DNA from 3 places in the Brenneria goodwinii genome. Region 3 is predicted to be linked to each of the others. Evidence: predicted binding sites of a transcription regulator. Region 3 holds the regulator's gene; each other region holds the start of a gene.
The links. The regulator CRP, encoded in region 3, controls carbon source genes, mostly activating them, when cyclic AMP is high. The targets are predictions, from matches to a motif close to ATGTGANNNNNNTCACAT.

Region 1: the regulator CRP is predicted to act here: its motif matches at 1,143-1,160, upstream of ompW (outer membrane protein OmpW).
Region 2: the regulator CRP is predicted to act here: its motif matches at 814-831, upstream of focA (formate transporter FocA).

Annotation. Positions count from the first base shown of each region.
Region 1 covers NZ_CP014137.1:1,806,880-1,809,153, reverse strand. The annotation lists gene ACN28R_RS08045 (YciC family protein) at 1-502, opposite strand, end outside; gene ACN28R_RS08040 (YkgJ family cysteine cluster protein) at 605-964, opposite strand; gene ompW (outer membrane protein OmpW) at 1,305-1,937, shown strand; gene trpA (tryptophan synthase subunit alpha) at 2,020-2,274, opposite strand, start outside.
Region 2 covers NZ_CP014137.1:2,102,145-2,104,418, forward strand. The annotation lists gene ycaO (30S ribosomal protein S12 methylthiotransferase accessory factor YcaO) at 1-422, shown strand, start outside; gene focA (formate transporter FocA) at 891-1,748, shown strand; gene pflB (formate C-acetyltransferase) at 1,806-2,274, shown strand, end outside.
Region 3 covers NZ_CP014137.1:4,775,208-4,777,481, reverse strand. The annotation lists gene ACN28R_RS21195 (OsmC family protein) at 1-247, opposite strand, end outside; gene crp (cAMP-activated global transcriptional regulator CRP) at 567-1,199, shown strand; gene ppiA (peptidylprolyl isomerase A) at 1,406-1,975, opposite strand; gene ACN28R_RS21180 (ABC transporter ATP-binding protein) at 2,199-2,274, opposite strand, start outside.

The DNA of each region.
Region 1 (2,274 bases), 2.4 Mb from region 3:
CAATGATGGGCGACAGGCTTAATGCGATAGCCAGCAGCACGCCCGGCACGACCAAAAACAGCATGCCGAATTGAATGAGTAGGGTGCAGAACAGGATCAGTATGAAAAGACGCGGCAACACCGGCGCGGAGGCGCCGATAGCCCGCAGAGCGCTGGTACGGCTTCCGGCGGATACCATCTGAATCAGCATAAGAATGCCGCCAGTGAGCAGCGCATTACCAATCAAGGCGGCGAATGTTCCCGCCGCAGACATTTTCAACAGCAGCACCTGCTGCTCCGGCGTCATCTGCTGGATCATGTCCATCATGCCCAACTCGACGGAGGAGGACACATCGCTACCCACGTCATTCAGCGCCTGCAACTCTTCATTTCCGGGGGCGAAGGCATGATTCAGAATGACAGTAATGAACGCGGTTAACAGCGCCATCATTAAAATACTGATGAACTGGTTACGCGTAAAATTCATTGTGTCACGGTACAAAGCGTTAGCCGTGATAGGCATGCAAACTCCTTGAGAAAAGATGGGCTAATGATATTAGCCTTTAATTGTAACCTGTTACCCTGGGCAGTGGCACCCCCGTCCGTATCGCAAGGCGCGGATTTCTCATGATTCTGCGGGCGGAGTGTCGATCACGGTGGTTAGCGGGGGAAGTCCATAGCGGGCTCGGGCACGGTCACAGGCCTCATTTATCTGACCATTTTCTCCTGACTGCATAAATTCACGGCAGGGTGAGGGGCGATTGGCATAAATGGAACAACGGACATTTTCGCCGATCTTCCCTTCTAATGCGCGGCATCTGGGGGTTTTGCTGTTTGTTCCCTGCATGCAGCGTAAAAACGGCGTAAGCGGTTCGGTAAGTAAAGTCGGCACGCTGCCGCCGCCATCATCGGCTTCAGCCCAGTAAAAGGATACCCTGAAATAAGCGCAACAGGCGCCGCAGTGCATACAGGCGTTATCACTCATTTGATTTTCTACCGTCCTCCACCGGCATTGCATCACACCCTCCGATTTTCAAGTCGCAGCCGTATCGGCGTCACCATGAAATCTGTTGGGTACAGAAAGAATGATGAGAATTTACCGCCGAAATAACCGCGTTGGCAGCGTATTTTTTTAGGAACGCACGTTATGTGTATTTTGTTATTTTTGATTTAGATCAATTTCTTGATTTTTAATTATTTACACTAATTTGATGGAATTTGTTTTTTACAAAAAGCATTTAAAAGATGTGATCTGGCTTAAAACAAGAATGACTGCTTAAAGGTATATTTTGCTCGAAATTTAAACCACATAAATGGAGTGGATAATGAAAAAAGCGTCTTTCTTGCTACTGGCGACAGCGCTGTTGCCAGCCTTTGCGCAGGCTCATCAGGCCGGTGATGTCATTGTCCGTGGTGGAACCGCTACCGTTCGTCCGGTGGAAGGTTCCGACAATGTCTTGAATCTGGGATCGTTTAAGGTTGATAACAATACCCAACTGGGTTTGACGTTCAGTTACCTGGTGACGGATAACATCGGCGTGGAATTATTGGCCGCGACGCCGTTTACGCATAAGGTAGGATTGAACGGGGTTGGGACGATCGCCGAAGTGAGTCATTTGCCGCCGTCACTGATGGCGCAGTATTACTTTGGTGATAGCGCCGATAAACTCCGTCCTTACCTTGGCGTGGGCGTAAATTACACCATGTTCTTTGATGAAAAATTCAATGACCGGGGGAAGAGCAATGGCTTAAGCGACTTGAGCCTGAAGAACTCCTGGGGCGTGGCCGCGCAGGCCGGTCTGGATTACAATCTGGATCAAAACTGGCTGATTAACGCTTCCCTGTGGTGGATGGACATTGATACCGATGTGAAATTTAACGCCGGAGGCCAGCAGCAAACGATTAGTACCCGTCTGGATCCGTGGGTATTTATGTTTGGAGTCGGTTATCGTTTTTAGCGACGAAAACGGAGAGGGGTTGTCGGTAACCTCAAGCGGCGGATTTTCATCCGCCGTTTTTCGTCTCTTGCGCGGCCAACCGCTATGAACGCGTTGCCGCTTTCATGTTGCTGACAAAGGTATGCAACTGCGACAGCATCTCTGCGGTGTCGTGTTGATTTTTTTCAATAATCCGCACGATCGCCGAACCGGAGATGGCGCCTGCCGCCCCTGCGGTCAATGATTCCTGAACCTGTGAAGGTTCTGAAATACCGAATCCCTGAATTGGCGGGGCCGCATGGTACTCCTTCAATTTGGCGACCAGGTGATTAAGCGGCAAGTGAGCGCGATTTTCCGC
Region 2 (2,274 bases), 2.7 Mb from region 3:
TGCTTGGCATCGCCACGGGTAAAGATAACGGCTGGTTCACTCTGCGCATTGGCGAGTTGAAATCAATGCTGGCGCTGGCCGGCGGCGATTTGGAGCAGGCATTAAGCTGGGCGGAATGGACTCTGGATTTCAACGACTCGATCTTTAGCGCGCAACGCAGTAATTACTACCGCTGTCTGCAAACGTTGTTACAACTGGCGCTGGAACAGGAGCGCGATCCTGCCGGGTATTATGATGCTTTCGTCAAAATGTACGGACGTGAAACCGTAGACGCCGCCAGTGCGGCGATCGCCGGGGAACAAGCCTTTCATGGGCTATTCACCGTTGATGATGCATTCACCGCGCTCCCCGCCCATCGCGCATTGCTGGCTGCGTATGAGAAGCTGCAACGCGCGAAAAGTCGCTACTGGCCAGCAAAATAATGCTGATGGCGACACGGTAAAGACCTAGAATATTCGCTTCGCGGTTTTCACCCCATTACGGCGCGACACTATTTTTATTTTTCAAATTAAGCGCAACAATAACCCTTTTAAAAACAAGGGTTATTGTTGTTTGAAAATTAATATTTCCCGTCAAATTAACTAAAACGAAATCACTTTGTTGTTAAATGGTGAATATTTAGTTAAATTACATTAAAAGTAGCGTACTTAAATTATACAAGGCATGATATTTATTAACGCCAAATCAGGATGAAAACACCTGGTTATTCAAATATTTTTGTAAACTTTAAAATATTTTTTATTATAAAAATCAACAAGATAACCACACAAACCCGGACTTTACACGGCTGTACACCGGTGTTAGTTTCGCGCAATATGATCCACGTCAAATTTTGCTTTATACCGCTTTGTTAGTATCTCGACGCTGATAAATTTTAAGAGAGAGTTAGTGTGAAAGCTGACAACCCCTTCACTCTGCTATTACCGGCCGCAATGGCGAAAGTTGCCGAAGATGCCGGCGTCTATAAAGCAACAAAAAAACCGTGGGTAACGTTTTATCTGGCGATCACCGCGGGTGTTTTTATCTCGATTGCTTTTGTCTTTTATATTACCGCCACCACCGGCACGGCAACGATACCTTTTGGTATTGCCAAACTCATCGGTGGTATTTGCTTCTCACTGGGATTGATGTTGGTTGTCGTTTGTGGAGCGGATTTATTTACTTCCACCGTACTGACCGTCATCGCCAAAGCCAGTGGACGCATCACCTGGAAGCAGCTAGCCTTTAATTGGATTAACGTGTATATCGGTAATCTGATCGGCGCGCTTTTCTTTGTTGCGCTGATTTGGTTCTCCGGCGAACATATGGTCGCCAATGGCGCATGGGGACTCAACATTCTGCAAACCGCGGAACACAAGCTTGAACATACTTTTGTTGAAGCGCTTTGTCTGGGGATTTTAGCCAACCTGATGGTATGCCTAGCCGTGTGGATGAGTTATTCCGGCCATAGTCTGACAGACAAAATGTTCGCGATGATTCTTCCGGTCGGCATGTTTGTCGCCAGCGGTTTTGAACACAGCATCGCCAACATGTTCATGATCCCGATGGGCATAGTCATCAAAAATTTCGCCACCCCCGAATTTTGGCAGGCCGTTGGGATGGCGCCCTCTCAGTTTGAACATTTAACTATTAGCCATTTTATCAGCGATAATCTGATTCCAGTTACGATAGGAAACATTATTGGCGGTGGCTTTCTTGTAGGTTTAACATACTGGGTAATTTATTTACGCGGCGGAGACAAGCATTAACGTGCAATCAGCCGCAACGTCGGATTTTAAAAAATCCATATCAAAGGTAGGTGTAAAATGACCGATCTGAATGAAAAACTGGCCAGCGCATGGCAAGGCTTTAGCAAAGGTGAATGGCAGGATGGAGTTAACGTTCGTGACTTCATTCAGAAAAACTATACGCCGTATGAAGGTGACGAATCCTTCTTGGCTGACGCTACCGCAGCAACGACTGAGCTGTGGGATAAAGTCATGGAAGGCGTCAAGCTGGAAAACCGCACCCATGCACCGGTTGATTTTGATACCAACCTGGCATCAACCATCACCTCCCACGATGCGGGCTACATCAATAAGAGCCTGGAAAAAATCGTTGGTCTGCAGACCGATGCTCCGTTGAAGCGTGCGCTGATCCCATTCGGCGGGATCAAAATGATTGAAAGTTCCTGCAAAGCGTATGACCGCGAGCTGGACCCTTCCATTAAAAAAATCTTTACCGAATATCGTAAAACCCATAACCAGGGCGTATTCGACGTTTATACTCCGGACA
Region 3 (2,274 bases):
TAAACAGACGAGGCGACTCCGTTCTCCGCTCCGACGTCAGCTTAACCTCACAGTCGGCAACGTCATTACGCCCTTTCTGCAGTATGGATACCACATCGATCGCGCTGCATCCGCCAACCGACATCAAAACCATTTCCATCGGACTGGGGGATTTATCCCCTGAATTTCCATCCATTAAAACCTGATGTCCTGAAGCTGATTCGCAAAGGAATGTTAAGCCTTCAACCCACTTCACTCGAGCCTGCATGCTGCCTCCGCTAAAAAATTTTTGAATATTTATATCGTTACTGTACAAAATTATCTTATAACCAGAGCTTTATCATGCTGAAATGAGACAATACAAGACACGTCCCTCAAGGTGTGTTAAAAACAAGAACAGAATCTGCCTTATTCTGGACAAACTCAGATGCCGGGGAGATGATGACGTCGCCAGATAAAGGTTTTCAGTATATTCCCTGACGTCGTTCTGCCTACACTGAATTTGAACTTTTAACAGTAAATACGCCGTACAGGGAACTCTGAGCCCTGTGATTTGCGCAGTGACTGACAACAGAGGATGATATCGAATGGTTCTCGGCAAACCGCAAACAGACCCGACTCTCGAATGGTTCCTTTCTCATTGCCACATCCACAAGTATCCATCGAAGAGTACGCTTATTCACCAAGGTGAAAAAGCAGAAACGCTTTACTACATCGTGAAAGGCTCTGTCGCAGTGCTGATCAAAGATGAAGAAGGCAAGGAAATGATTCTCTCTTATCTGAATCAAGGGGATTTTATCGGCGAACTCGGCTTGTTTGAGGAAGGTCAGGAACGCAGCGCCTGGGTTCGGGCGAAAACGGCTTGTGAAGTTGCTGAAATTTCTTATAAAAAATTCAGACAACTGATCCAGGTGAACCCTGATATTCTGATGCGCCTGTCTGCTCAGATGGCCAGCAGACTGCAGGTAACGTCAGAGAAAGTCGGTAATCTGGCTTTCCTTGATGTCACGGGGCGTATCGCTCAGACATTGCTAAACCTGGCGAAACAACCAGATGCCATGACCCACCCTGACGGCATGCAAATAAAAATCACACGTCAGGAAATTGGCCAAATTGTTGGCTGTTCACGTGAAACCGTGGGGCGGATACTTAAAATGTTAGAAGATCAGAACCTGATTTCCGCACATGGTAAAACAATAGTCGTCTACGGTACCCGTTAAACCGGCGTATTAGCATGACCCTACAACAAAAAAGCGTGAGACTTATCTCACGCTTTTTTTTATCCGATATATTTGTCGGCAATAATATAATGGTTTAAAAACGGATAATTAATAAAACAAATAACGCATTGCCATTAGCCTGAGCGAATTCTTCGAACCCGCTCAGATTTATTGGCTGGAAATAAACCACCGCCCGAAAATACGCCTCAGGGCAGGACTTTCGCTGACTGGATCACGATCGGTTTGGTTGGCACATTCTGATAAGGGCCGACGTTTTCAGTCTGAACCTGGGCGATTTTGTCCGCCACTTCCATCCCTTTGACCACTTTACCAAACACCGCGTAGCCAAAATCGCGCTGACCATGATCGAGAAACGCATTGTCGGCGACGTTAATGAAAAACTGGCTGGTCGCGCTGTCTTTTTCCGCCGTACGCGCCATCGAAATGGTGCCGCGCAGATTGCGCAACCCGTTATCCGCCTCGTTGGCGATCGCCGGGTTAGTCGCTTTCTGTTTCATATCAGCGGTAAAACCGCCGCCCTGGATCATAAAGCCGGGGATCACTCGATGAAACGTCGTCCCGTTATAAAAACCGTTATTAACGTACTCGACAAAATTCCTCACCGATACCGGCGCTTTTTGATTATCTAATGCCAGTTCAATGTTTCCTGCCGACGTCGTCAGCAAAACATGCGTTACGCCGTTGGCGGCGAACGCCGGAGAAAAAGCCGTAAGTGAAATAAAGGCCGCCGCAGCAACCAGAGTACGTTTGAGCATGAGAATTCCTTTTTGAAGAAACCGCTTACAGAAAGCGTAGTGATTGTAAATATCCACACTCCTTAACGCTACCCATTTACCTTTTTTTACGTACAGATTACTTATTTTAACCAATTGTTAAATGCAAGCCAGGTTCTTACCTTATCTTATGATGCGAAAAGGACTGACGTTACAGCCAGTCCTCTTCGTTTTGTCGCCGATTTACGCACGAAACGTTATCACGTTATCCCATGCGTTCCGAGCGCACCGCCAGATCGCGGCTATACTGGCGGCTGGCATCCACCAACATGGCAGTATAG